3 regions of the Methylocystis echinoides genome follow, and region 2 is predicted to be linked to each of the others. Evidence: riboswitches for the same ligand, from Rfam matches in the RefSeq annotation. Region 2 holds a riboswitch; each other region holds the start of a gene.

Region 1 (7,438 bases), 160 kb from region 2:
AGGTCACGCCGTCGGGATCGCAGTTGGTGTCGAGAATCGCCACGACCGGGATCTTGAGGCGGTTGGCCTCCTTGATCGCGAGCTGCTCCTTGTTGGTGTCGATGACGAAGATCAGGTCGGGCGTGCCGCCCATGTCCTTGATGCCGCCCAGCGCCTTTTCGAGCTTCTCGCGCTCGCGCGTCAGCAGCAGGCGTTCCTTCTTCGTGACGCCCTGGGCGCCGGCCGAGAGCTGGTCGTCGAGCTTGCGAAGACGGTTGATGGAGCCGGAAATCGTCTTCCAGTTGGTCAGCGTGCCGCCGAGCCAGCGGGAATTGATGTAATATTGCGCGCTGCGCTTGGCGGCGTCGGCGATCTGGTCCTGCGCCTGGCGCTTGGTGCCGACGAAGAGCACGCGGCCGCCCTTGGCCACCGTGTCGGAGACGACCTTCAGCGCCTGATGCAGCAGCGGCACCGTCTGGGCGAGGTCGATGATGTGGATGTTGTTGCGCGCGCCGAAGATATAAGGGGCCATCTTCGGGTTCCAGCGATGCGCCTGGTGGCCGAAATGAGCGCCCGCCTCGAGAAGGCCGCGCATGGAAAAATCGGGAATCGCCATGTTTTTTCTCCGGTTGAGCCTCGGCGAAAGCTTGGACGGGCCGGAAATCCGACCACCGGAAACGACGTCTTGGATCAGACGCCGTGAGACTTTCGCCTGTGGGATGCGCGCGCTTATAGGCGAAGCGCAGCCAAGGAGCAATAGCCTCGTCGCGCCGGTTGCGCGCCGACCCCCGCGCGCGCCCGAGCAGCCCGCCGGGAAAGGACCCGTGAGGGCGAAAACTTTAAATTTTGCGACGCAAAAATTATTTCCTCCGCGACCTGTTGTCGCAGTCTAATGCCATGAACTTATTGGCTTATATGGCAATTTTGAACCCTTAAAAACCGGTTTTACAGGCGCATTGCCAAGCGTTTTGAATCGAGCTAGGGTTACCTCGATGCGGCAAGCATTCTGGTAAAAAAACAACAGGGGGAAAACGCATGGCCGTCAACGTTCACAACTCCGGCGACATTGGCAAGATGCTGATCTGGGTTGCCGCTTTCGTCGGCTTCGTCATCGTCGCTCTCACGTGGGTTCCGGACTGGATCTCCCCCGAGGGCACCAACGGTACGGGCAACGGCACCGATCCGGGCGTCGGCCGCACCGTTCGCATGGTTCAGTAATCATACCCCTGCCATGGACTTGCCGGGGGCTTCGCTCCCGGTCTCGTCTTTGCAGGGTCGGCCATATTCTATGTGGTCGAGCAAATGGGAGCCGACGGTCTCGACAAGCTCGAGCGTCGGCCTCCTTTTTTGAGCGGCGCGACGCCATGCGCACGCGCCTGTCGGACTAAAACTCGATCCCCGCCTGCGCCTTCACGCCCGCCGAGAAATGATGTTTCACCAGCGTCATTTCTGTCACCAGGTCGGCGGCCGCGATCAGTTCCGGCTTGGCGTTTCTTCCTGTGACGACGACATGAAGGTCGGCGCGTCGCGACCCGAGTCGGGAGAGAACCTCTTCGAGCGGGAGATGGTCGTAGCGCAGCGAAATATTCAGCTCGTCGAGCACCAGCAGGCGGACGTCGGGGTCATCCATCAATTCGCAGGCCTTGTCCCAGGCGCGGCGCGCGGCCGCTTCGTCGCGAGCGCGGTCCTGCGTCTCCCAGGTGAAGCCCTCGCCCAGCGTATGCCAGGACACCGGGCCGAGCTTTTCGAGCATCTCGCGCTCGCCGCTGCGCCACTGGCCCTTGCCGAACTGCACGACGCCCACTTTCCAGCCGTGGCCAAGCGCCCGTAAGGCAAGACCAAAGGCCGCAGTCGATTTTCCCTTGCCCGGTCCGGTGTGGACCATGAGCAGGCCCTGTTGCGCGATGGTCTTGCCGGCGACCTCGGCGTCCTGCACGGCCTTGCGCTTTTCCATCTTGGCGCGGTGGCGGCGCGCGGCGTCGTTTTCCTCTTCCGTCAAGCCGGACTCCTCATTTGACGTCTACAGAACCAACGCATATGACTGGTCGCGACGGTCCTTCGCAAGAAGGCGAACAGGGAACGCGGTGCGGGCACGCCCCAAAACCGCGGCTGCCCCCGCAACTGTAACCGGGAAGGCTGCGCCATCGGCCACTGAGCGAAAGGCTTGGGAAGGCGGCGCGGATGATGCACCGGAAGCCAGGAGACCTGCCGTCGCGGCGATGCTTCATCGCCTGTCGCAACATTTCGCCGCCGGTGGGGCGGCAGGGAGACGTCGCATGACGACCAACACCGCCGCCGTCCGCTCGCTTGCAACCTCGCGCGCGGAAGTTCTCAAAGCCGCCTTCGTCGCCTTTGTGCTTGGCGTCGGCCTCGTCTACGGCGCCGGCTTCGCCAATTCCCAGAGCGTTCACGACGCGGCGCATGATTCGCGCCACGCGCTCTCTTTCCCGTGTCACTGATCGCCGCGCCACGCGACCCGTGATCGCGCGCCTTCTGGCGGCCGGCCTCGTCGCCGGCGTTGTTGCGGGACTCGCTGTCGCGGCCCTGCAGCATGTCACCACCACTCCCCTCATCCTCGCCGCCGAGGTCTATGAGGCGGCGCAGCATGCGCGTGACGCCGCCGAACAGTCGGCGCCCGCTTTCGAGGGCCTGCGGCGCACCGCGGCGACGAGCGTTGCAACCGTCGCCGTCTGCATCGGCTATGCGCTGATCCTGCTCGCCGGCATGCTGGCGTCGGGCGATGCGATCGGCCCGCGCCGCGCCGCGCTGTGGGGCGCCTGCGCTTTCGCGGCCACTGGCCTCGCCACCAGCCTCGGCCTCGCGCCGCAGCTTCCCGGCGCGGCGGAGACCGATCTTGTGGGCCGTCAGCTTTGGTGGTTCGCCACGGCCGTTTCGACGGCGTCGGGCCTTTATGCGCTTTTACGGGGAGACTCCGTCGTCGCCCGAGCGCTCGGCGTCGCGATGCTCGTCGCCCCGCATTTTTTCTGGCCGACGCCGGCGGCGCCCGAAAGCACGGTTCCGGCTGAACTCGCCGCGCGTTTCGCCGCCGCGTCGCTCGCAGTGCAGGCGACATGCTGGGTGCTCGCCGGCGCGCTCGCCGGCCTCGTCTGGCGGCTCTCGTCACGCGATGAAACGGAGGCGGCATGAGCGCGCAGAAAATCCCAGCGACCATCGTCACCGGCTTTCTGGGCGCCGGCAAGACCACGCTGATCCGTCACGTGCTGGAGAACGCCCGCGACCGTCGTCTCGCCCTCGTCATCAATGAATTCGGCGACGTCGGCGTCGACGGCGACATTCTGCGCGCCTGCGGCGTCGAGAATTGCCCCGACGAAAATATCGTCGAACTCGCCAATGGCTGCCTGTGCTGCACGGTGGCGGACGATTTCGTGCCGGCCATCGAAGCGATGCTCGCGCATGAAAAGCGGCCCGATCACATTATCATCGAGACGTCCGGCCTCGCTTTGCCCAAGCCGCTGGTAAAGGCCTTCGAGTGGCCGGCGATCCGCTCGAGGCTGACCGTCGACGGCGTGATCGCCGTCATTGACGGCAAGGCGGTGGCGGAAGGCCGCTTCGCCGACGATCTTGACGCGATCGCCGAGGAACGCGCCGCGATCGAGACGATCGACCACGACAATCCGCTCGAAGAGGTGTTCGAGGATCAGCTTGCCTGCGCCGATCTCGTCATCCTCAACAAGACCGATCTGCTCGACGAAGATGAAGCGCGCGAGGTGGCCGCGCGTCTCACGTCGGGCGCGCGCGCGGCGGTGAAACTCGTGCGCGCGCATGAAGGCAGGGTCGATCCGCTCGTGCTGCTCGGACTTGCTGCGGCGGCGGAAAATGATCTCGACAATCGCCCCTCGCATCACGACGCCGAGCCCGATCACGATCACGACGACTTCGACAGCTTCGTCGTGAGCCTGCCCGCCGCGTCCGACGCGGCTGCGCTTGTTGCGAAACTCGCAGACGTCGCGCGCGCCCACGACGTGCTGCGCATCAAGGGCTTTGTCGAGGTCGCCGGCAAGCCGATGCGGCTGCTCGTGCAGGGCGTCGGCGCGCGCATCCAGCACCATTTCGATCGCGCCTGGAATCCGGGCGAAGAGCGCGCGAGCCGGCTCGTCGTGATCGGCCAGAAGGGTCTCGATCGCGACGCCATCGCCGCCGCGCTGGCCCAGCCGTGACGCGCCATGCATCTCCTTCCGCGCGATCTTCATAGCCTCGACGACGCCGGCGCGGCGACGGATCTCAAGCAAACGCCGGGCGACATTGTCTTTCTGTCTTTCTCCGACTCGGAGCTGCGCCTCGTCGCCCGCCTGCATGACGAGGCGCGCGAGAGGCTTGCGAGCCTGCGCTGCGCCCAGCTCGCGCAGCTGACGCATCCCTATTCCGTCGATCTCTATCTCGACTCCGTCGCGCGCCATGCGAAGCTCATCGTCGTGCGGCTCTTGGGCGGCAAGGATTATTGGGCCTATGGCGTCGAGCAGGTCGCGGCGCTCGCCCGCGCCCATGACGTGGCGCTCGCAGTCGTGCCGGGCGATACGGTCGCCGACATGCGGCTTGCGCAGGCGTCGACGCTCGACGCGGCGGCGCTGCATCGCATCTGGCGCTTTTTCCAGGAGGGGGGGCGAGACAATCTGCGTTCGTTCCTCGCCTACGCGTCGACCCTCGCGGGGCGTCCGGCCGCCTGGCGTGAAAGCGCGCCTGTATCCAGCGCGGGCCGCTTCGACGCCGCCTGTTTCAGCGCCGCGGGCGATGCGCCGCGCGCGACGATCGTGTTCTACCGTTCGCTCTATCTCGCGGACGATGTCGCGCCCATCGAGGCGCTGGCCGAGGCTTTAGGCGCCCGCGGCTTTGCCGTCGACGCGCTTTATGTGGCGAGCCTCAAGGAAAGCGAAAGCGAGGCTTTCGTCGCGCAATCGCTCGATCGTTTTGCGCCCGACGTTATTGTCAACGCCACCGCCTTCTCCGCGCGGCGTGACGGCGGTTGCGTGCTCGATCGCGCCGACGCGCCGGTCTTGCAGGTCGCTTTGGCGACCTCGACGCGCGCCGCCTGGGCGGCCTCCGCGCGTGGCGCCAATGGCGCCGATCTCGCGATGAACGTCGTCTTGCCGGAAGTCGACGGCCGCATCTTCACGCGCGCCATCTCCTTCAAGGAGACCGCCGCGCGCGGCGCCGCCGAGCTCGCCGAACCGCGCCACGCGCCGGAGCTTTCGCGCATCGCTTTCGTCGCCGATCTCACGGCGAATTTGGCGCGCCTGCGCCGCAAGCCGAACGGCGAGAAAAGCATCGCGCTGATCCTTTCGGATTACCCCGCGCGCCGTGGACGAGGCGGCTATGCGATCGGATTGGACGCCGAGGCGAGCGTTGCGGAGATTGTCGAGGCGCTGAAGGAAGCGGGTTACTCGGTCGGCCCTCCCCTCCACCAAGCAAACGAGGCCGCTCACCTTTCTCCCGCTCGACTCATTCGCGCGCTGGAGGAAGGCGCGGAAAGCGTCGACTTTGCGCTCGTCGATTACACGCGCCTGCTCACGGCCCTCCCCGATAATTTTGTTGCCGGCGTCAATGAAACATGGGGCGCGCCGCAAGACGATCCGGCTATTGAAGACGGCGCCTTTCGCTTCTCCTGCCTTACAGCCGGCAATCTCGTCGTCGCCCTGCAGCCGGACCGCGGCGCGCGCGCGGAGCGATACGAAACCTATCATGACATGCAGCGCCCGCCGCGCCATGCCTATGTCGCCTTCTATCTCTGGCTGCGTCATGTTCGTCGGATGGACGCGCTCATTCATCTCGGCGCGCATGGCACGCTGGAGTGGCTGCCCGGCAAATCGGTGATGTTGTCGCCGGACTGCGCGCCCGAGGTCGTCTTGGGGCCGACGCCGCTCATCTACCCCTTTATCGTCAACGACCCGGGCGAAGCCGCGCAAGCGAAGCGACGGACGAGCGCCGTCGTCATCGGCCATCTGACGCCGCCGCTCGTGCAAGCCGAAGTCTACGACAAGGCGCAACGAATAGAGACGCTGCTCGACGAATATGCGGCGGCTGCGTCGCTCGATCCGCGGCGCGCCAGGCTGATCGCGGAGGCCATCGTCGACGAAGCCGAGCGCAGCGGACTCGCGCAAGAATGCGGCGCGACGCGCGAGACCGACCTTGCGGAGACGCTGGCGCGTCTCGACGCCTGGATGTGCGACCTCAAGGAGCTGCGCATCGGCGACGGGCTGCATGTCTTCGGGCGCGCCCACGCCGACCCGGCGCGCAACGCCTGCGCCGCATCGGAGCGCCGTGCGCTGATCGCCGCGCTCGCGGGCCGTTTCGTGGAGCCCGGACCCGCCGGCGCGCCCTCGCGCGGCCGCGCCGACGTGATGCCCACGGGCCGCAATCTCTATTGCATCGACCCCCGCCATGCGCCGACGCAGACGGCCTATGACATCGGCCGCCGCGCCGCTCGGGAAATCATGACGAACCATGCGCAGACTCATGGCGAGTTCCCGCGCGCGATCATGCTCGATCTCTGGGGCAGCGCCGCCATTCGCACGGGTGGCGAGGATTTCGCGCAGGCGCTGGCGCTGATGGGCGTCGCGCCGCGCTGGGACGACGCCAGCGCGCGCGTCATCGGTTTCGAAATCCTGCCGCAGGCCAAGCTCGACTTTCCGCGCGTCGACGTGACCCTGCATGTCTCCGGCCTGTTCCGCGACATGTTTCCCGGGCTCATCGCGCTCTTCGACGACGCCGTGCGCGCCGTCGCCGCGCTGGACGAAGACGCAGACTTCAATCCGTTGAAAGAAGCATCCGACCTTGCCCGCATTTTCGGCGCGGCGCAGGGAAGCTACGGGCTCGGCGTGAGCGACAAGGTCGTGCGCGGCGAATGGGGCTCGCGCGACGATCTCGCGCAGGCCTTTCTTTCCGCTGGCGGCCACGCGCTCGACCGCAACGGCGAAAGCGCGCCGGCGCGCGACGCCTTCAGCGCGCAGGTGGCGCGCGCCGACGCGCATGTGCATGTGCAGGATATGGCCGAAGTCGACGTGCTGACCGGCCCCGCCTTCGTCGACTATGAAGGCGGCTTCGCCGCGGCGAACAAAATGCTCGGCGGCGACGCCGCTCTGGTGCATCTCGACGCGACGCGACCCGACGCCTTGCGCGCAAGGCCGCTCAAGGACGAGGTCGCGCGCGTGCTGCGCATGCGGCTTGCGAACCCACGCTGGCTCGACGGCCAGATGCGTCACGGCCATCGCGGCGGCGCTGAGATCGCCGAGGCGATTGACAATCTTTACGCCTTCGCGGCGACGAGCGGGCTTGTCAGCGACGCGCAATTCGAGCTCGCATTCTCAGCCACGCTCGGCGACGAAAACGTGCGCGATTTTCTTGGCCGAGAGAACCCGCGCGCGCTGGAGGCGATCGCGCGCGTATTCAGCGACGCGCTGGCGCGTCAACTTTGGCGCACGCGCCGCAACAGCGTGCAGGATGT
Region 2 (7,438 bases):
CCGTTCGCGCGCGGCCAGACATCTCATGTCTTGAATGTCGCGTCCGAGCGTCCATGAGAATAATCGGCCTGTCGCGCCAGCACGAATAGCAGATCGCTCAAGCGATTCAGAAAGGTCAGAGATGTTGCTGGCGCAGCCGGCTCAACGAGACCAGCTATCGCGCGTTCGGCCCGGCGCGCAACTGCGCGCGCGAAATGGAGGCGGCAGCTCGCCTCGTCCGCGCCGGGATAAATGAATTCTCGAAGTTCAGGCAGCCTCTCGCTGATGCGGTCGATCTCGTCTTCGAGCGCGATGACCTCGGCGTCGGAGAAGGTCATCTCAATCGGCCGATCCTCTGCGCTGACGATAGCGCTGATCGTATAGAGCGCACGCTGCACTGAACGCAGCAGGTCATTCGCAGACGGATAGGCGAGACGCGCAAGCCCGACGCTCGCCGACAATTCGTCCAGGTCGCCGACGGCGCCAACGCGCGGGTCGAATTTCTCCGCACGACGGCCGGAAAACAGGCTCGTGGCGCCGCCGTCGCCTTTCCTGGTATAGAGCTTTGCAGTCATCGTGTTGCCTTCAATGGGAAAAAGGCTCGGAGCGCCAGCCTTCGCCAGGCGCTCCGCAATGTGCATCAGATGTGACGGGGCGCGAGCGTCGCCGCTCCCTCGGGCCTCGGCGTCAAGCCGGCGACGAGCGTCTTCACCGCGAGAAGACCGCCAAAGGCGCAGGCGTTGATGAGGAAAATCCGGGTCGCGACGGCCGGCGCAAAATCGTCGCCGCCCTCCAAGACGACGAGATCGATCAGGATCAGCGCGCCTTCATAGACGAGGAAAGCTGACAGGAACGCGGCGACGACGCCCAAGGGGCCAGACAACCGCCGATGCGCGAGACCGGCGGCTTCGCATGAGAGCGCAGCGATGACGCCGAGCGCGCCGCCCCAGGCGAAGGTCTCAGCGTCGAGAGGATAATGCATGAAGGCGAAGCCCCACGCCTGATTCGCAAGCCAGACCACGCCGGTCGCCACAAGCGCCTCGCGCCGCCCGAAGCACAGCGCGGCGATCGCCGCAAAGGCCGCGAGCGGAACCGCACAGGCGAAGCCGACGGTGAATAGGACGCTCGCGACCGCGAGCGCCGCGATCCCGATGGCGGGCCGCGAGAGGAAGCAAGGCAAATATCGTGCGCTCATGTCAGTCTCCTTGGTTTTGAGGATGACGATCAGTTGTCCTCGGCGAGGAGGAGCGATTCCGCCGGGTGAAGCGTTCGCGCCTATGCGCCGCGGCGCGCGGACCGGTCGATCGGGTCGGGTTCGGTGAGGCCGAACCATCGCGCCCGAAGCTTGTCCCACAGGGCGAGGCGCGACCAATCCGGCTCCTTGAGAAACCTGTCGGTCTCCGGATGGAGGAAGGGATTGGGCAACAGCACCGTGATCTGCTGCTCATTGGCTCCATTGAAGAGCTGTAAGCCCCAGGACATGGGCACGCAGGAGCGCCCGATCCGGCGATAGATTTCCGCCCGCGCCGTGCGTCTGTGTCGCGCCACCTCCGGCGGCGTCGGACGGCTTCGGGTTCCCTTGTGCTCTCCGATACACAGATGGAAATGCGGGACGCCGAAGGCGACCGTCAGATAGCCGTCAAGCATACCGATCCGCGTCGGCGGCCGATCGGTCTTCATCTCCCAGGCGGCGCCCTGAATGAGGATGCCGAATGTAATCTCTCGCCAATGGTTCTCGAAGAGGTCGCGCAGTAGTTCCTCGAGGCTTGCCGGATCCGTTGGCAGGGAGAACACGTCGAGCGGCGTTCCGTCCGGCTCGACCACTCGTGTTGGAGCATGTTCAGCAACCTCTGACATCACGTCCACCTTCTCTTCCTCTTCTTTGGCGCGCCGCTCACGAGAGGCGTAGCCGCATGTCACATTCAGAACGACGCTTTGATCGAACCGCGAAACGTCCGTGGGGCGCCGATGACGTTAAAATTGTAACCAGGCATGTTCCAACCCACCTGGATTGGATTCGTATAGGGCACGACGTAGCCGCCGGGATGGGCGTCGTCGAAGGCCTGCGGACCCAATCCGCCGGTAACGAAATAGGTCTTGTCGAGGAGATTGCTCACATTGAGCTGCGCGACGATCTTGAATTGGTCGAGGCTGAACTCATAGGCGCCGAACAGACCGACGAGGCCATAGCTTGGCGTCGACTGGCCATAGATATAGCTGGCGTCGTTTGCGGCATGAAAGAAGGGCAGATAGCCGGTGTAATCATAACGCGCCCCCACGCGCAGACCCTTCAGCTGACCTTCCTTGAACTCATAGGCCGAAGCCAGGGAGCCGACATTGCGAGGAACGAAGGGGATCGGCTGTCCGACGACGGGAACGCCGAGGTGCGTCGGATTTGATTTGGTGGTGATGGCGTCGGTGTTGGCGTAGGCGAGATTCAGGCTCCAGCCGGGTAGGATCTCGCCCTGAATGTCGAGTTCCGGTCCCTGCGAACGCCCCTGACCGACGAGCGTCACGTGGTTGAAGTCATAGGGGACGCCGATTGGAATATTGGTCTTGACCAGATGGTAATAGGCCGCCGTCGCCTGAAGCCTGTCGCCAAATAGCGATAACTTCAGTCCGGCTTCCTCTTGCGCGCCGGCGCTCGGCGGGGTCGGGTCGTTCGTGCCGTAGACCAGCTTGCCGTCGTAGTTCGGGCTGTATGATTCTGCATAATTTCCATAAAAACTGAGCCATTCCAGCGATCGCCACAAGACACCGACGCGCGGCGTAACCCTCTGGCTGACAAAGCGCGAGGTGCTGGCCATCGTGGCGACGTTGCACGGGATCGCAACGCCCGAACGCCAGTTCGACGAATACGGCCCGCAGAAATTCATATTGTCGGAGGCTCCGGTTCGGCTGTCGATATACTGCCAGCGGGCGCCGCCGAGCACGTGAAGGCCGAACGGCAGTTTGATCTGGTCCTGCAGATAGACGCCGTAATTGTCGGCGGATTGCCGTGTGGCGTTGTAGGGAACGAGCCCGCCGATGGGGGTCGGGAGATAGGGGGCGCCGAACATGGCGACCGTCCCGGGATACTGCGGGATCATGTTCTGACCGCTGAAGTTGTAACGATAGTAATCGGCTCCGGAAAGCAAAGTATGGCTGGCGTGTTCGCCGGTGTTGAAATGCCCGACGAGATTGATCGCCGTCGCATATTCCGCCTGTCTGTTGTCCGACGGATATGATCCGTAGTTCAGCAGGACATTGTTCGGCGAGTAGGTCTGATAGAAAGGAATGAAGTTGACCGAGGGCAGATAGCAGCTGGCGCTTCCCGGCGTTATGCAGTCTGAGATGGAGGTGGTTCCGCCATTGTTCTGCCAATTGGCATGCAAGAATTGCATGAACAGGGTCTGCTGGATCGACCAATCCTTGCTGAAGTCGTGATGCCAGGTCACCTCGCTGAAGTTTTGCTGCTGGGCGTATGGCGACTGCGGCCCCCAGTTGAAACTGCGCCCGAGCCACAGGGGCAAGAACATCCCGTAATAAGGAACGTAATACCAATCCTGATTCATATTGTTGTGCTGGAACTGCGTCGACGCTCTGATCCAGTTGCTGGCGTCGATGTTCCATCTGACGACCGGATTGACCATCATGTTTCTTGTGTAGTCGAAGCTGCGAAACGACCCGTCGTTCTCATAGGAGAGGATGAAGCGGTAGAGCAGATCCTTGTTGGAGGCGACCGGCCCGGTGGCGTCGACGACCGTGCGATAGGAGGCGTAGCTGCCGATCTGCTGCTGCACGGAGGCGGAAGGCTTCGCGAGCGGCCGCTTTGTGTTGATGTTGACGATGCCGCCGGGCTCCACCGCGCCGTAAAGGATGGCGGCAGGGCCTTTCAGCACCTCGACGCTCTCCACATTGGCCAGCTCGGCGCTGCTCGAGCCGGCGAAGTTGAGGCCGAAACTGTCGACCCGGAAACCGTCGCGGAAGTAGTTCTGCGTCTGAAAGCCGCGAATGATGATCTGTCGGAAGGAATTGCCCAGCGCCGCGTCGCCGCCGCCCGAGGTGGTCACGCCGCTGACGTTCTTCAACGCCTGGTCCAGCGTGATGGCCTGCTGGTCTTCGAGCATGCGCCGCGTGACCATCTTCGTCGTGACTGGCGTATTCATCACCGGCGTGTTGACCTTGGCGCCGAGCGACCCGATCGGCGCGGCATAGGACGCGGGATTGTTGCAGATGCCGTCGGCGCAAATTTCCCCGTTGTCGCCGGGACCGATTTCCGTGCCGCCGCCGTTGGCTTCCGCCTGTTGCCCGTCCGCGGTCGCCCCACTCGAAAAGGCGCTTCCCGCGCGCGTCCCGGTGGGCGTCGGCTTGCCGACTTCGATAACCGGAAGCGTCTCCCGGCCGAGCGCCGGCGAAACGAGGCCCGCGCAAAGGATGTAGGAAAGAAGGGACGGGCGACGGCGCGCGACGCCGTAAATGCCGCCATTGGCGGCGGTCGAGGAGAGAGTATGCATGAGCCGAGACTCGCAGCAACGTGGGCCGTCACTGCGAAAGGTCTTGTACTGCCGAATTAGCGCCTAAGGCGCGTGACGACAGTTTTGGACCGCCTCGGTGCACCCCGCCCGACGCTCTCGCGCGTGACCACGATCGATGGCAGGTCTCCTGGCTCGCGGGTCGCCGCCTTGAGCCGCCTTCCCAGGGTAAGTTCCCCAGTGGCTTTGTGGCTCTAAGGCTCGCCGCTTACAGTTGCGGGGGCAGCCTCGGCATAGCGCCGTCAGGCGCGCACCGAGTTCCCTTTTGATCCCCGAAGGGAACCATCGGCGGCAATAACGAAGCAGACCGAACACCATGTCAAGACATTTGTGGCCGGCCATAAAGGCGCCATCGCCGCGCGGCCATCTGATGCAGAGTCGTCGCCCTGCCGCGCAAACGGCGCCGATCGTCCCGTCCGCCGAGCTAGCAGACTTTCGCTGATTGACTCGAGAAATGTAGGACAGTTCGCGTTAAGTCCGATTTCCATCCCCGCTCGTGCAAGCGCCGGAGATCGGCGAAGCTCGCGCAGGGCATGCTCTGTCAAATATGCAAACGCCTCCTTTGCGCTGATGCGGCGAATTTCATCTCTGCAAAATCCCAGCGCACGCCAGCTTGGCTGGTCTGCACATCCTTTTCGAGACAATGACAAAGACTTTTGACGCAGGACTTGCCGTGCTAATCTGGAGTCCGTCCAGGGGTGTTTATGCAGCGAAGCTGGCTACGCCTTCTCGTCTGTGCCTTCGTCGTCGTCGCGGCTCTCGCGGCGGCGGGGACGAATGCGTTCGCCTCCCCGGACGCCCATCCCTGCGCAGAGATGGCTTTTGGCGACGGCGGGCATAATGGCCACGGCGACCATGGCGCGGTTCCAAGGCGCTGCGACTCGCTCGTCTGCGGCGCTGTTCAGTTAGCGCCTCTCGCCATCATCGGGAAAGCAATCGAGGTCCGCAGCTTCCGTGCGCCACCGCCGCGCGACGACGACGCGCGTCTTGGTTTCACCGGCCCACCCCATCTGCGACCTCCAATCTCCTGAACGCCGAGCAAATAGAGCCTCGGTTTTGAGGGCGCTGACCTGCGCTGCATCGTGCGTGCGCCCGCCTTTGGCGCCGAGATACCGTCCGTCACCGTGCTTCCGCTTGGAAGCAGGAGATCATTCTTATGAGCGCTTCTGTTTTGCGGCGAGTTGCAAGAGCTCTGCTTGGGTTGGGGCTTCTGTCGACTTCAACGCCCACGGTCGCAGACATCAGGGACTACGAGTTCAAGCTTGTCCGAGAGAAGGTCAAGAAGGGCCAAGCCGTCGTTGACGTTCGGCTGATTCATAAGCCCGACGATCGGGCGGTCTCGGATGCGGTTATCTTCGCCATGCGTCTGGATATGGCCCCCGATGACATGGAGCAGATGACGAGCGCGATTGAAGCGGTGAAAAGCCCCGAGCCTGGTCTCTACCGGTTCAAGGTCGATCTGACCGCTGAGGGACGCTGGCGAATCTCACTCGCGGCGAAAGTCCAGGGCGAGACGGAGACCCTGCAAGGCCGTCTGGTTTTACAGGCGACCCCATGACCATGCGCCGCCTCACTTTGCCAATGTTGATCGCCATTGCTACAGCGGCGTCGCCAGCCATCGGCGGCGAGCGCGAGGCGGCGCCCGGCTCTAGCGCAGAGAGCGTCGTGGGTTACGCGAGGCGTCTGAGCCCGGAATTAGCGGCGTCGATACTCGACGCAGACGCCGCGGCTCACCGGGTCGGCGCCGCCGGCGTGCAGCCGGACCCGACCGTCACTCTCCAGGCCTGGGACGTAAACAACAAGGGCGTCGGGCAGGTCTGGGTCGGCGCCGAGCAAACCTTCCGCTTGTGGGGCAAGACCGATCTCGAGAAAGGCATCGCGTCGGCCGACGCGGACGCGGCCCGGCGCCGGAGCGAAGCCATCGAACTCGATCTCGTCGCGCGCGTAAAGGCCGCTTACGCGCAATACAATGCGGCGCATCGCGCCGTCGAGCTTTCGAGGTCTCTCCAGCAAAGGGTCGATCAGCTCGCCGAGATTTTGCGCCTGCGTTACGGCGCAAGCTCGGTCAACCAGCAGGAGCTGATCGAGGCGGAGCTCCAAGCCGCCAACGCCGCAACGGACGTGGTCCGCCGGGAGGGAGAGGAAAAGTCTGCGGCTGCCCGGCTGAACGCTCTCATCGGGCGCAAGGCGCAGGCGCTGCTCGCCTCGCCCAAGGGGTTTGCGACATTGAAGACCAAGATGAGCCTCGCCGGCGTGCAAGAACTCGCGAGATCGCGCAACCCTCAGCTTGCGGCGACGCATGCGCAGGTGCGCTCGGCAACCGGGACGAAGGAACTCACCGACCTCAACTACTATCCGGACATTACCGCCGGCGCAAATTTGGTGCAGCGCCGGGATGGCGACACGAGCGGGATGTTCCTGCTGGGGTTTAAGGTGCCGCTCCAATATGAGGCGAAGGACGCCGAGCAGCGCGCCGCGAGCGCCAGTCTCGGCGCTGCGCAGGCTCGAAACGACGCTTTGGGAATCCGTATCGACGGCGAGGTGGCCGAAGCCTGGTTCCGTCTGGAGGCGATCCGCAAGGCCCTCAAGATCTTCGAGCAGCGCCAGCTGCCGCCGGCCAAGCTTTCTGTCGAGACGGCGCAGAAGGGGTTCGACGCCGGAACAACTGATCTTTCGACGCTGCTCGACTCTGAGCGACGGCTTCGCGCCGTTGAACTGGAGCTTCTCGCGCTCCGGGTCGAGGAGCAAAGCAAATACGCCGACCTCGAACGCCTCGCCGGAGGCCCCCTATGAAACGCGGTCCGCTCGTCTTCACTCTTGTCACGACGCTGCTGGCGCTCGGCGCGGCCGGCTATCTCGTCGCGCGCAGTCCGTGGTTGTGGCGTGGATCAAGCAACACGGCGACGCAGAGAACCGCGGGCGCGGGTCCGATAATCTATTACCGT
Region 3 (7,438 bases), on a different replicon from region 2:
GCGATCTTTCGCGTCTACAAGCGCGCCAATCATTCTGATCATGTCGAGAATCTCGCTGATGGTGCGCTGATTGAAGGCATGGACGGAGATGCCAGCCCGGATAAGCGTCCCTACAATATCGGCCTGCAGATCGGAAAAGGTCAGGACGAGGTCGGGCTCCAGAGCGAGGATCTTAGGAATAACTGCAGAGATGAAGGCCGAAACCCGCGGTTTTTCCTTACGCGCCTGCGGTGGCCGGACAGTATAGCCAGAGATTCCGACGATGCGCTGTTGCTCACCCAGCAAATAAAGGGTTTCGGTCGTTTCCTCGGTCAAGCAGACGATTCGTGTGGGCGGATACATGCTATTCGCCTTGGATTACGACAGAGGACGGCGGTGCCAGGCAACGGCGCCTGACTTTGAAGAATCCGCCGGCCTTCGTTGCAAGGAGAGCACGTCAGCAACAGGCAAACAAGACGCCAGCGACGGGGTCGACAGTGATGGGAAAAAAACGAAGCGCTCTCCGTCTCACCGGCAAGACTCGGAGCGCTCATGTTCGCAGTTCCTATCGAACGAGCTTGGCTTCCATCGGCGGGAACGATATTGCATCTTTGAAGACTGGGCCAGGCCTGATCCTGCTACCTACAAGGCGAAGATCCTTGTCGGCCTATTCTAGCGACTGTCGGAACGGGACAATTGGGCGAGCAGGTTCACTGATATGACGGCTCCTGTAAAGCGGATTGCTCTCTTGCACTTGGCTCCGGTCCCCGGCGCGTTGGAACAAAATCGGCAACTCGTCGAGGCGGGAATTGCATCCGCGGCCGATGCTGGCGCAGATTGGGTGATTACGCCCGAATTGGCGACCACTGGATATGAGTTCGCTGAGCACATAGGCACTGACTGGATCGAAAGCCAACCCGACGCGTGGGTTCAGGGCGTTGTCGACCTCGCGCGCAGACGTCGCACGACCGTCTTCCTTTCTGTCCCCGAGCGGGACGGGAACAAATTGTACAACACGATGATTGCCGTCGATCCGACAGGTCGAATCGCTGGGCGTCACAGGAAGATCAACACCCTGCGTGTCGGCGCCGAGTCATGGTCTTCGCCTGGGGACGGCGTTCACGCCATCCCTGTCGATGGATTTGGGCTTGTCGGTCTGCTCATCTGCGCGGACGCCTTCACGCCGTGGATCGCCCAAGCCCTTGCAGATCAGGGCGCGCGCGCGCTTGTATCATCCGCTGCCTGGGGGCCTGGGCTACATGGTCCCAACGGCGAATGGGAAGCCGTCAGTCAGAGGACGTCGTTGCCCATTTTCGTCTGCAATCGCACCGGGCAAGAACGTCAGATTGGCTTCGTCACGGCCCAAAGCGTCGTCGCATGTGGCGGCAAAAGGATAATCAGTTTCACGGCGCCGCGGAACGCCATTTTCTTGGTGGATTGGAATTTCGAGACAAACCAGCTTGTCGGGAATTCTCAAATAGCGCCATTTCCATAGCCGCGGAGAACAGATGCGACGGAGCGCCGACTGGAAGTCGGGCGCTCCGCGTAATGCTTTAGGCTCGGTGGGGCGCCAGTGTCGTCGACACCTTGCGCCGAGACCCGGCGCTCGCGACGACAGTCTTCAAAGCCCAGAGGCCGCCGAAGGCGCAGGCGTTGATCAGAAAAACCCGCCCAGCGGTCGCGGCCGCGATGTCCTCGGCGCTCATGCCGATGGCAAGATCTATCGCGAGCACCAACCCTTCATAAACGAGGAAAGCCGCAAGAAACGCAATGGCGCCGCCAACCACTCCCTTGAAGCGCCGAGTAGCCAGCCCCGCTGCTTCGCACGAAAGCGCGGCGATCATCCCGAGCGCCCCGCCCCAAGCGAAGGTCTCGCCATCCATGGGATAGTGCATAAAGGTGAAGCCCCATGCCTGATTGGCCAGCCACACGGCGCCGATCGACGCCAACGCCTCGCGACGGCCGAAGGACATGGCCGCGATCGCCGCGAAGGCGGCGAGCGGTACCGCGCAGGCGAAGCCTACCGTCGTCAGAACGCTTGCGATCGTGAGCGCGCCGATGCCGATCGCCGTACGCGATGGAGAAGACGCGATGTGCGAAGAAGCCAAATCAATTGTGGTCATTTCAGGTCTCCCTAGGTTGGCGATGGCTGAAACTCTTCGGCCATCGGCTCCGCTCGTCTTCGGCAGTTTCCGCTCGACGAGGAGGATGAAACCTGGCGGCCGTAGCTTGAATCGGCCGCCAGGATGCGCGAAACGGTCAGGCATGCGCGAAGCGGCCTGCCGAACGATCGATCGGGTCGGGGTCGGTCAGGCCAAACCATCGCGCCCGGAGTTTGTCCCACAAGGCGAGACGGGACCAGTCGGGTTCCTTCAGGATCTTGTCGGTCTCTGGATGCAGGAACGGGTTCGGCAGCAGGACCGTGATCTGTTGCTCGTTTGCGCCATTGAAGAGCTGAACGCCCCAGGACATGGGCACGCAGGTGCGCCCCATCCGGCGGTAGATCTCCGCCCGCGCCGTGCGCCGATGGCGGGCCAGTTCCGGCGACGTCGGCCGGTTACGCGGGCCCTTGTTTTCGCCAATGCAGACGTGGAAATGCGGAACCCCGAAAGCGACAGTCAAATAGCCGTCGAGCATGCCGATGCGCGTCGGTGGGCGATCGGTCTTCATCTCCCAGGCGGCGCCCTGAATGAGAATGCCGAAGGTGATTTCTCGCCAATGGTTCTCGAAGAGGTCCCGAAGCAGCTCTTCGAGGCTCGCCGGATCGGTCGGCAGGGAAAACACGTCCAAAGGCGTTCCGTCAGGCTCCACGACTCGTGTGGGCGACGATTCAGCAGCATCTCTACTGGTCATGCGATTTCTTGTCCCTGAAAGCAGTAAGGGGAGCGCTGGTACCGTTCCCCTGAACCTGCGCCAAAGTCGCCGCGCGGGCTCAGAACGACACCTTGATCGACCCACGAAACGTACGTGGCGCGCCGATGACGTTGAAGTTTAACTGTTGCATGTTCCACCCTACGCTTTCGGGATTAGTCAGGAACGCGCCCCCGTAAGGATGATACGGGTCGAAAGCCGTCGGCCCCAAGCCGCCCGTGACGAAGTAGGTCTTGTCCAAGAGATTGCTCACATTGAGTTGGGAAATGACTTTATATTTGTCGAAATTGTACTCATAAGCGCCAAAGAGGCCGATCAGGCCATAGCGCGGCGTAGACTGGCCAACGATATAAGTCCCATCATTCGCCGTGCGAGCGAAGGGAAGGTAGCCGGTATAATCGTAGCGCGCCCCCACTCTCAGCCCTTTCAACAAGCCGTCCTTGAATTCATAGGCTGACGATAACGCTCCGACATTTCGGGGAACGAAGGGAACCGGTTGCCCGGGGGCCGGCGCCGACAATTGATTCAGCTTGGTTTTGGCGATGATTGCATCGGTGTTGGCGTAGGCGAGGTTCACGCTCCAGCCAGGCAGAAGCTCGCCCTGAATGTCGAGCTCAGGACCCTGAGAGCGCGCTTGGCCTACAACATTCACGTATTGGAAACTCGACGTAAAGCTGAAGGGAAGGGAGACGGGAATATTGGTCTTGACCAGATGGTAGTAGGCGGCCGTGGCCTGAAGTCTCCCGTCGAACAGAGAAAGCTTGACGCCTCCCTCCTCCTGCTCGCCGGCGCTCGGGGGCGCCGGGTCGTTCGTGCCGTAAACGAGCCTGCCGTTGTAATTCGGGCTGTAGGACTGGGTGTAATTCCCGTAGAAACTGATCCACTCGAGCGGTCGCCACAGAAGCCCGGCACGCGGCGTGACTCTCTGCCCGACGAGCTGTTTCGTCGTGAGGATTGCGTCATAATTGCAGGGGAAGACAAGTCCTGCAATTGGGTTGATGGCGAAGGGCCCGCAGATGTCGGAGTTGCTGGTCCCCGTTCTGCTGTTGAGATATTGCCAGCGGGCGCCAGCGAGGACGTTAAAGCCATATGGCAACTTGATCTGATCTTGAAGATAGGCACCGACATTGTCAGAGTACTGGGTCGTGGCGCTGCCGGGATAAGCGTTATATGCGGGACTATAAGGAACCGGCGCGCCGAACAGACCGATCTGTTCCGGATAGGCAGTGTACAGATAAGAGCTTCTAAAATTCAAACGATAGTAGTCGGCTCCGGAAAGCAAAGTATGCTCGAGAAACCCGGTATCGAAATGGCCAACCAGGTTGGCCTGCGTCGAATATTCCGCCTGCCTGGTGTTAAGCGGGGAAGAAGTGTTAAACAGAACGACGCTGTTTTGAAGCGGCGGATAGTAAGGCGGGTAAGGTAAATAACAGGACGAGCTTCCAGGGGTCACGCAGTCAGTGATGAAGGAAGAACCGCCGTTGTTTAGCATATTGTTTTGAAATAACTGCACAAAGGCGGTTTGCTGGAACGACCAGTCTTTATTGAAGTCGTGATGAAACGTGACTTCGGTAAAGTCCTCCTGCTGATTGTAGGGCGATCTCGGCCCCCAGTTGAAACTGCGTCCAAGCCAAAGAGGGGAGAACATCCCGAAATACGGGGTGAAGAAATTATCTTGATTCATATTGTTTCGTTGAAATTGACTGGACGCCCTGATCCAGGTGCCGCCGTCAATATCCCATCGCAGGACGGGATTTATCATAAAATTTGTGGCGTAATCGAGCGAACGGAATGACCCGTCGTTCTCATACGACATGATGACGCGGTAGAGCAGATCCTTGTTTTGAGTGACGGGTCCTGTGGCGTCGAGGACCGTGCGGTAGGCGGCGTAACTACCGAACTGTTGCTGCAATGAAAATGCTGGCTTATCCAGCGGCTGCTTTGTGTTGATGTTAACGATGCCGCCTGGCTCCACCGCGCCATAGAGGATGGCGGCTGGCCCTTTCAGGACTTCGACGCTCTCCACATTCGCCATATTGACGCTGGCGACTCCTGCGGACGTGCCGAAGCCACCCACGCCGAAGCTGTCAATCCGGAAACCATCGCGGAAATAGTTTTGTGTCGGAAAGCCGCGAAGAATGATTTGCGTGAACGCGTTCCCAACCGCCGCGTTGCCGCCCCCCGAGAACGCGACGCCACTGACGTCTTTCAGTGCTTGATCGATTGTGATGACCTGCTGATCCCGAAGCATCTGCTGGGTGACCATCTTGGTCGTGACCGGCGCGTCCATGACCGGCGTGTTGACTTTGGTCCCTAGCGACTCGATCGGCGCGGCGTAGGACGTGGGATTATTGCAGATCCCATCGGCGCAAATTTGCCCGTTGTTCCCAGGCCCGATTTGCGTGCCGTTGCCATCAGCGGCCTGTTCGATAGCCGCTGGCGCTCCCGTCGTGGCGCCGCCGCCGCTCGCGCCGCGATTGGGGCTCGGTTTCGGCGTGCCGATCTCAATCGCCGGCAGCACCTCCTGGGCGAAAGCCGGCGCCGAAAAGATCACAGAAAGGACGCAGGGTAGGAAGGGCGAGCCACGCCGCAAGACGCCGCAATTGCGGTCTTTGTGGGCTTTCGGGAATTGGGATTTCATAAGCATGAGCTCGCAGCAGACGTGGACCGTCACTGCGAAAGGTCTGAGTCCATCATGGGCGACAACTAGCCCAAGATGGAGATCGACCGCCTCGGTGCACCCCGACCGACGCTATCGCGCGTGACCACGAATGATGGCAGGTCTCCTGGCTCGCGGGTCGTCGCCTTGAGCCGCCTTCCCAGGGAAATTTCCCCAGTGGCATATTGGCTCGAAGGCTCTCCGCTCACAGTTGCGGGGGCAGCCTCGGAATAGCGCTCTCGCGCGCACCGAATTCCCGTTTTGATCCCCGAAGGGAACCATCGAGATCATAAAAGCCTGTAGCAGGCGGACTAGTCAAGCCGTATGGATAAGAGCAGCGCAAAGATTCGATGGACCGTTGCGATTCCGCATCAACCGTGAACGCGACGGCGAATGAACCCCCGGGCCTCCATGACTTGAGCGGAAGCTTTCGTCGTGACCTAGGCACAACATGACGCTGCTTCGAGTTGCTTGCGCTTTGATCGCCCCTGGCAAAACGGGAAGAGCATTAAATCAAATGCGGTGAATCCGATCTTTGCTGCCTGCCGTTGGCCGAGAGTCATTCCCCGAAACGGTCGCCCAGTCGCGCCGCGTCCATAAGCCCCACCCCGTCGGTTCGACAGGAAAAGGCAGAAATCGATACTATACTTGTGCACGCGGAACTTCGGAGATGCCGCAACCTGCCGCCCTTACCACCGAAGGCGCTCACTCGGAGTTATGGAGCAAGACGCGCAGCAAAGTCCCTACTTTTGCAACTCAACTTGCGCAAAAGCGCTTTTTACGCCAGGCCTTATGACAAGTAAGAATGACGCTCTCGATCGCGTCGCGTATCTGTTCCTTCCGGGAAAACCTCCGTGGCAATGCAAGCCGACGGACAAGTTGGCGGACCCGCTATTCGGCTGATCCGGACGTTGTCACGACGTTGTCAAGGCGCATGAGGGTTTTGTCCCATTTGTCGATAAATCCCATAGCAAGCGCGGTCGCCACGAGCGTTGCAAGATTGCTGGGCTCATAAATTCCGGAGGTGCTGGCTAGTCGATTACAATAATCCTTATACCGTTCCGTTCGTCCGGCGACAGCAATTGCGATGTGGGCCCCGTGTCGGCAGGCGATATCGGGCCAACAGGTTTGTGGCAACAAACCCCAGGACAGCTGGTCGTGAAGATGAACAAGAGCTGCAACCGCTGCTACAGTTAATGGGTCGCGGTCCAGATCGTGGTCGTTTTGCCGGGCCAGCGCCGCTAATGCAGCCGGCAAGCGTCGACTTATCTCTTCGAACAAAGTGTCCGGCTGGCAGCCGAAGCGTTCGAGCAATCGGGCGCAGGAAGATTGACGGATTGGCGTGAGACCGTTTTGCAAGGCGAGCGTGTCTTTGACGGCGCGATGGACCGTACGGCCGATTAATTCTCCGAGCTTACTGTGATGTCCTGCTGAGGTTAGCTAGAGCGGTCCATCGGCGGGCGCCATCACGGCAATCTGATCGGTGCCAGTTCCCGTGGCGATCTGTGATGATTGCCGCGAGGGCGCCGACAACTCCTGCAACAAGGCCGTTTTGGCCTCGGTTGCGGTCATCACCGCGCGAACGAGCGCGCCATCCGACACAGGCGTGTTGATGACCAGCATAACGTTGATTGTTCCATGTTGGTCGGGCCCAATAGGGCCGAAGCGCTCGAAAACTCCGCTGAACTCATAATAGGACGACGGATCGCCAGCGCGGGCCGCATTCCCGTCGACGCCGCCGGTCGCGATCGTCGCCACGGCAAGGTCGCGAAATTGCTCTTCAGCGATGCAAAGATTATTCATATTCGCCGCGGTGCCGAGCCCTGCAGCAGTGGCGGCGGCAAGATCGTGTTCGGTCAATAGGAGGGAGTCGTATATTGCGGGGTGGCGGTGAGCCTTCATGAGTTGGTGCATCTCGTGCCCCATGGC

The links. A riboswitch is a leader RNA that binds a small molecule or an ion and turns the genes downstream of it on or off. The one in region 2 is predicted to bind cobalamin.
Region 1: it holds a riboswitch for cobalamin, as region 2 does, so the genes downstream of both, RVU70_RS01230 (CbtB-domain containing protein) here and RVU70_RS00395 (TonB-dependent siderophore receptor) in region 2, are expected to answer to the same signal.
Region 3: it holds a riboswitch for cobalamin, as region 2 does, so the genes downstream of both, RVU70_RS21195 (TonB-dependent receptor) here and RVU70_RS00395 (TonB-dependent siderophore receptor) in region 2, are expected to answer to the same signal.

Annotation. Positions count from the first base shown of each region.
Region 1 covers NZ_CP156084.1:241,601-249,038, forward strand. Annotated here, with positions in the region: gene RVU70_RS01215 (30S ribosomal protein S2) at 1-595, opposite strand, end outside; gene RVU70_RS01220 (hypothetical protein) at 1,015-1,197, shown strand; gene cobO (cob(I)yrinic acid a,c-diamide adenosyltransferase) at 1,364-1,978, opposite strand; cobalamin riboswitch at 2,014-2,207, shown strand; gene RVU70_RS01230 (CbtB-domain containing protein) at 2,256-2,438, shown strand; gene RVU70_RS01235 (CbtA family protein) at 2,458-3,126, shown strand; gene cobW (cobalamin biosynthesis protein CobW) at 3,123-4,157, shown strand; gene cobN (cobaltochelatase subunit CobN) at 4,164-7,438, shown strand, end outside.
Region 2 covers NZ_CP156084.1:79,422-86,859, reverse strand. Annotated here, with positions in the region: gene RVU70_RS00410 (cob(I)yrinic acid a,c-diamide adenosyltransferase) at 24-554, opposite strand; gene RVU70_RS00405 (hypothetical protein) at 620-1,174, opposite strand; gene RVU70_RS00400 (hypothetical protein) at 1,255-1,836, opposite strand; gene RVU70_RS00395 (TonB-dependent siderophore receptor) at 1,902-4,475, opposite strand; cobalamin riboswitch at 4,596-4,795, opposite strand; gene RVU70_RS00390 (hypothetical protein) at 5,213-5,350, opposite strand; gene RVU70_RS00385 (FixH family protein) at 5,650-6,051, shown strand; gene RVU70_RS00380 (TolC family protein) at 6,048-7,286, shown strand; gene RVU70_RS00375 (efflux RND transporter periplasmic adaptor subunit) at 7,283-7,438, shown strand, end outside.
Region 3 covers NZ_CP156087.1:57,085-64,522, forward strand. Annotated here, with positions in the region: gene RVU70_RS21175 (cobalamin-binding protein) at 1-342, opposite strand, end outside; gene RVU70_RS21180 (carbon-nitrogen hydrolase family protein) at 698-1,474, shown strand; gene RVU70_RS21185 (hypothetical protein) at 1,533-2,102, opposite strand; gene RVU70_RS21190 (hypothetical protein) at 2,239-2,832, opposite strand; gene RVU70_RS21195 (TonB-dependent receptor) at 2,912-5,491, opposite strand; cobalamin riboswitch at 5,609-5,807, opposite strand; gene RVU70_RS21200 (hypothetical protein) at 6,401-6,868, opposite strand; gene RVU70_RS21205 (adenosylcobinamide amidohydrolase) at 6,950-7,438, opposite strand, start outside.